Limibacter armeniacum: one gene and its partner. The protein of the gene in region 2 interacts with the protein of the main gene of each other region in a pairwise test. Links are inferred from orthologs where the notes say so. Each region holds a gene or a part of one and is shown on either strand. Other genes may lie near its edges. The genes, in order: V6R21_RS28750 and priA.

Region 1 (3,117 bases), on a different replicon or contig from region 2:
CCATGCACCTTTGCTTTAGATGTTTTGGTTACCCTGTCCTTGAAAGTCACTTCAATCATCTTTATTCTTTTCTTATCAACGGCTTTTACCTTGAATATTAGATTGGAAAAACTAACCTGCTCTCCTGTGTTAGGCATTTTCCGGAACAACTCCAGCATCAAACCTCCCAACGACTCACTCACTCCTTTAGCTTCACCCATTATTTCAGGGTCAACACCTGTTACCTTACAGAAATCAAGCAAAGATGTTTTACCATCAAACACCATCTTAGCATCACTAAGTTTTTTATACCCCATTTCATCCGGCATATCAAACTCATCATTGATTTCACCAACAATTTCCTCAATGATATCTTCAAGTGTGACTAGTCCGGTTGTTCCTCCATATTCATCAACGATGATGGCTATATGAACACGCTTCTCCTGAAAGTCTCTAAGCAACTCATCTATTTTCTTGTTTTCAGGAATGAAGAATGTATCTCTCCTCACTTTATCTTGCCATTTGAAATGCTCTTCCTCATCCAAGTAGGGGAGGAGGTCTTTGATGTACAAGATACCATGTATATTATCAATACTATCCACAAAAACTGGGATTCGCGAGTAACCACTCTTATTGATCCTATCCATTACATGGTGATAATCCATCGAGATATCAATTGCTTCAATGTCCATTCGTGACTGCATAATTTGCTTCACACTCATGGAACCAAAGTTTACAATTCCTTTCAGAATCTCTTCAGCATTGATTGTATCTTCGGAAGCTGTCACAATTTCTACAGCCTCATTAAGTTCATTGACTGATACCTCAATCTTCTTTTTCTTTTTAAGTAGTTTTTCTACAAAATCACCCAAAAAGGTTAACCCTGATGCCATAGGGCTAAGCATTGTAATTGCTGCTGATATAATGCCTGACACTTGCTTTGCAAAACGCAGATTTCGCTGAGAAGCATAAACTTTTGGTACAATCTCTCCAAAAAACACCACCGCTGCCGTGACAACAACTGTCATGAAAAACAAGATGATAGGGGCATCTTTTTCCATACCCATCTTGCTTGCTATATCCCATGAAATATAAGTGGAGAGTGTAACAATAGCTACATTGACTAGATTATTCAGAATCAGTACTGTAGCCAGAAGGTCTTTTGGATTTTGCAATAGTTTAAAAACCCGCTTTTCAGTAGCATCCTCACTGTTTTTACAGCGTTTAATCTGCTCAGCGGTAAGGGAGAAATAGGCAACTTCAGACCCTGATATTAATCCTGATAACAATAGGAGAAATAAGGTGATCAGGATACTAAAATAAGGTAGATCGGACAGCATGCTCGTCATCAGGAACATCAACTGCTGGACCGAATCACCATCAATCGTGTCAGCCAAAGCTTTAACAGTTTAGTTAAACATATATTGGAAAATGGTATACTTCAGAGATAAAAGCATACCATTTTCCTGAAATATAAAAAATCAGAACGGTAAATCATCAGGATCATCACCTCCAAGTGAATCACTTCCAGATGAAGTGCTTTCAGTTGAAGTTGAAACTGGAGAAACATTTGAAGAACCACCCATAGCCGGCTCGTTCATTGGTGGCTCATAGCCAGGCATGCTACTGCCTCCTTCTGTACGGTTATCTAACATAACCATGTCTCTTCCTACAACTTCAGTTACATAACGGGTAACACCATCTTTTTCATAAGAGCGTGTAGTGAGTCTACCTTCAACATAAATTTTGCTTCCTTTTTTCAGATATCTTTCAGCAACTGTTGCCAAGCCCCTCCAAAGAACAATATTATGCCACTCTGTCATAGACTGCTTGTTTCCATCACGATCTGTATATGATTCAGTCGTCGCAATTGGAAACGTAGCAACTGAAGTGCCGCTTTCAAGGTGTCTTACTTCTGGGTCTCTTCCTAGGTTACCTACTAGTATTACTTTATTTACTCCGTTAGCCATAATTTTATGTTTATGAATTTCCTATCTATTTGGTACTAAAGGTAAAAATCCTTTGCTTAATCCAAGAATAAATAGGCTTCTATCACTAAAACAAAATACTTAATAAATATATTCTTTCAAATAATTCTCAATCAGGATCGGTTTCGGACTATCATTTACCTCATCTATTGATAAAACACTCATTCCCAAATGATTTGATAGTTCCTGTAGTTTTTCTGCATTCGGTAATTCAACCTTAAAGAAACGAACGGATAGCCGTTGGTGGGTCAATATATGCTTAAAATCAGGCGATTCTTTTACATTATTATCCATCGCCGTTTCTAACAAACCAGTTCCCCATATTTCATCACTAGAAAGTGATGAAATTAAGGCATCAAATGTAAGAAATTTATCCCTCTCAATCAGGTAGAAATCGAACAAACCCTGCCATATGTCCTTACCTTTTCTCTGTTTCATTAAGAGCATCCCTTTATGTTCAAAGACAAGGTAATGAAGAAAACGCTTTTTTACCTTTACCTTTTTTGTTTTGACAGGAAAACTACTCTGTTCTCCATTTGATCTTGCTACACATTCTTGAGCAAACGGACAAAACATGCAGTTCGGGTTAGCAGGAGTACATTGAATTGCTCCAAACTCCATTAAAGCTTGGTTAAAAAGGTCAGGATGTTCTTCAGAAATTAATGAATTCGCTAATTCTGAAAATGCCTGCTGTCCTTTTGGACTAGCAATATCATCAGCCATACCAAATACACGAGACAAAACCCTGTACACATTTCCGTCCACTGAGGCTACTTTTTCCTTAAAGGCAAATGAAGCAATAGCTGCCGCTGTATATTTACCAACACCCTTTAGCTTTAAAAGTTCTTTGTATGATGTCGGAAATGTACCTCCCAGTTCATCAACAATGTGGTTTGCTGTCGTATGCATATTTCTCGCTCTCGAGTAATAGCCCAACCCTTGCCATAAACGCAGGATTTCATCTTGTGGAGCCGCCGCAAAGTCTTTGACTGTCGGATATTGAGCTACAAACCGCTCATAGTAAGGTAGCCCTTGTTGGACTCTGGTCTGCTGTAATATGATTTCAGATAACCAGATCTTATATGGGTCAGTTGTTTCACGCCAAGGTAAATCTCTCTTATGCTTTAGGTACCAGCTGATTAGAGTAGAA
Region 2 (3,428 bases):
AATGTGATGGGGAATGCCGGTGTCAAGAATACAGACTTGAAAGCAGTGGCAATATCAGAAGGTCCGGGGTCTTATACCGGGTTGCGTATCGGAACAGCTGCGGCGAAAGGTTTTTGCTATACGTTGGAGATTCCATTGATAGCTGTCAGCACGCTGAAGTCAATGGCAAAAGAAATCGCACCTTATTATAAGGAGGGTATATTGCTTTGCCCAATGATTGATGCCCGCCGAATGGAAGTTTATACGGCATTGTATGATACAGCTTTGAATGAAACGGAGAAAGTACATCCAAAGGTGATGGACGAGACCTCTTTCAAGGAAGAATTGGATAAACAGCCAATCGTGTTTTTTGGAAATGGAGCTGATAAGTGCAAAGAAGTATTGGCACATGAAAACAGCACTTTCCTAGACGGTATTGTTCCTTCTGCTAAACATGTAGGGACATTGGCTGCTGAGAAATTTGCCAAAGAGGAATTTGAGGATGTGGCCTATTTTGAGCCATTCTACCTGAAGGAATTCCGAATGACCAAACCGAAGAAGAAAAGTTTATAATAAAGAAGCTGGATGCTGGAACATAGAAGCTAGAAAAAGCCTATTATCTTCTCTATGTTCTAGCTTCTTGTCTCTAGTCTCTAACTATGGACCTCGAACTGACTAGCGAACCAACACTTTTTGTGGAAGTACTACTTCCAGTGCCTATTCCGGGCACATTTACATACCGAGTACCGGTTGCCATGAATGACCTTGTTCAGAAAGGCGTACGGGTATTGGTAGAGTTTGGTGCACGCAAACTGCATACAGGTATCATTGCTGATATCCACAATCGACCTCCAAAAAACTATCAGGCAAAATACCTGCTGGACTTACTGGATGACTCACCAACAGTCAATGAGCTTCAGTTAAAGTTTTGGAACTGGATGGCTCAGTACTACGTGGCAACACCCGGTGAAGTAATGAAAGCTGGGTTGCCGGCAGGCCTAAAGCTGAGTAGTCAATCCCGTATTCAGCTAAGACCAGAGTTTGATATTGAGGAAGCGCTGGATTTGGAAGTGCTTTCGGATAAAGAACTTAGGCTGTTGCGTTCTTTGGAACAGGAAGATTCTATTCCTTATGAACAGGCAGCCGATATTTTGGAGGTAAAGAATCCTTATTATATCGTCAAGGAACTGGTTCGGAAAGAAGCGATTCTATTGTTTGAGGCAGTAAAGGACAAGTATAAACCTAAGACTAAGAAGAAACTTAGGTTGAATCCTATATTTCTGGAAACAGAAGAAGGACTGGAACAACTATTTGCTTCTTTGGGAACTAAGCAAAAGGCCAAGCAGGAAGAGGTATTGATGAAATTCCTGATGATGGTGCCTGTTCTAACCAATCCAGCATCCAATGAGGAAGGGATTGATAAGAAAGAGTTGCTGGAAGGAGGAACAAGTCAGGTTTCTGCCAGTTCATTGACCACCCTGATCAGGAATGGTATATTAGAAGAGTTTGAGTTTATTGTTTCCCGCTTTGAAGAAGATGAATATAGCGCTACCCGTTATCAGGATGCTGAAGTAAAACTGTCAGAAGCACAGCAGGCAGCGGAAAGTCAGGTGCTAGGTTATTTTGAGGAGAAGGATATTGTCCTTTTTCATGGGGTGACTGGAAGTGGTAAAACGGAAGTTTATATAGAGCTGATAAAAAAGGTACTGGATAGTGGCTCACAGGTATTATTTCTGTTGCCTGAGATTGTACTGACAGCCCAAATGGTGGTCCGCTTGAAAAAAATCTTCGGGGATTTACTCGGGGTTTACCATTCCAAGTTTTCGGATAACGAGCGGGTTGAGGTTTGGAAAGGAGTGGCAGATGGTCGCTATCAGGTGGTAGTTGGGGTACGTTCGTCTATCTTTTTGCCTTTTGAAAACCTTGGTCTGATAGTGGTGGATGAGGAGCATGAGCCTTCTTACAAACAGTATGACCCTGCACCTCGTTACAATGCCCGAGATATGGCATTGGTACTGGCACAGATGCACAAAGCCAAAGTGGTTTTGGGATCGGCAACGCCTTCTGTGGAGTCATTTTACCATGCCTTGAATGGTGCTTATGGTTTGGTGCAACTCAAAAAGCGATTTGGTGATGCTCAGTTGCCTGAAGTGACGTTGGCAGACCTTAAACTGGAACGCAAGCGCAAAACCATGAAGGAAGATTTTTCTTCTGTATTGCTCGAACAGGTGCGTAATTCTATCAATGAGCATAAGCAAGTGATCTTGTTTCAGAACCGTCGTGGGTATGCGCCTTATGTGATGTGTGAGGATTGTAGCTGGATTCCGACCTGTCCAAGCTGCTCGGTAAGTTTGACTTACCATATTCATCGTAACCAGCTACGTTGCCACTATTGTGGACATTCGGAAGCAGTGCCTAAAAGCTGTGTACAGTGTGGCTCTACCAAGATTAGGACAATGGGCGTTGGTACACAAAAGCTGGAAGAGGATATCAAGTTCCTGATTCCTGAAGCTAGGGTACAGCGACTTGATCAAGATACCACAAGGAAAAAATACGGATACCAACAGATTATTCAGGATTTCGAACAGCGTCACATTGATATTCTGGTCGGAACACAGATGGTCAGTAAAGGACTTGATTTTGATCATGTAAACCTAGTCGGTGTATTTGATATCGACCGGATGCTGAACTTCCCTGACTTCCGTGCAGAAGAACGTACGTTTCAGATGCTAACGCAGGTAAGTGGTAGGGCAGGGCGAAAAAAAGACAAGGGACTGGTTGTGATTCAAACGAATAATGTAAAGCAAACGATCCTGCATAAAGTAGCCCGTGCAGATTATGAAGCCTTTTTCCGGAAAGAAATAGAGGAACGCAAGCAATATCATTATCCACCATTTACAAGACTGATCAAATTGTCTGTGAAAGCAGAGGATCGTGATAAGGCTTCAGCAGCGGCTGGACTGCTGGCAAGAGAACTGGTTAAGAAATTGGGTGCAAAAAGGGTTTTGGGTCCGCAGGAACCTGTCATCAACAAGATTCGAAACCATTACCTGATGGATATTTTGGTCAAGCTGGAACGCCAAAAAGTAAATCCACAAAAAGTAAAAGAGATCATCAGGGAAGTACTTGGTGAGTTGGATGGTGACAGACAGTTCAGAAAGGTATATGTCAATATTGATGTTGATCCAGTTTAGATAAAAACATAACTTTGAATAGTGCAAAATGAGGTTTTTATCAAATTGTTAATATAAAAGCCATTTCAGATAGGTATTCACATTTAGTTGGGATACCTATTTTTTTAACTATTTGTAGACTGCAACCCGTTTAAATGTTTAATTTATAGGATATTTCACTACTTTTTAAGCTATTTTAACTGATGTTTATCTGTTGGGATTCACTTCCATTAATCTTCCTTTGCTTCCATTAATACTGTTGTTTAAACTAAAAAT

Evidence for each region.
Region 1: the proteins of priA (region 2) and V6R21_RS28750 interact in binary tests that used the Escherichia coli proteins (3 or more experiments, as listed by UniProt). The link is inferred for Limibacter armeniacum from one-to-one orthologs.

The regions. Positions count from the first base shown.
Region 1 is NZ_JBAJNO010000009.1:2,629,338-2,632,454, forward strand. The notes cover bases 206-2,990. They hold V6R21_RS28750 (single-stranded DNA-binding protein), read right to left. Parts: upstream 1,950-2,990; coding sequence 1,461-1,949; downstream 206-1,460. Other genes in these bases: gldE (gliding motility-associated protein GldE), read right to left, coding at 206-1,376; mutY (A/G-specific adenine glycosylase), read right to left, coding at 2,049-2,990. Outside these bases: more of gldE, read right to left, coding at 1-205; more of mutY, read right to left, coding at 2,991-3,117. UniProt on the Escherichia coli protein: Plays an important role in DNA replication, recombination and repair. Binds to ssDNA and to an array of partner proteins to recruit them to their sites of action during DNA metabolism. Acts as a sliding platform that migrates on DNA via reptation.
Region 2 is NZ_JBAJNO010000008.1:219,668-223,095, forward strand. The notes cover bases 310-3,405. They hold priA (replication restart helicase PriA), read left to right. Parts: upstream 310-638; coding sequence 639-3,173; downstream 3,174-3,405. Other genes in these bases: tsaB (tRNA (adenosine(37)-N6)-threonylcarbamoyltransferase complex dimerization subunit type 1 TsaB), read left to right, coding at 310-552. Outside these bases: more of tsaB, read left to right, coding at 1-309.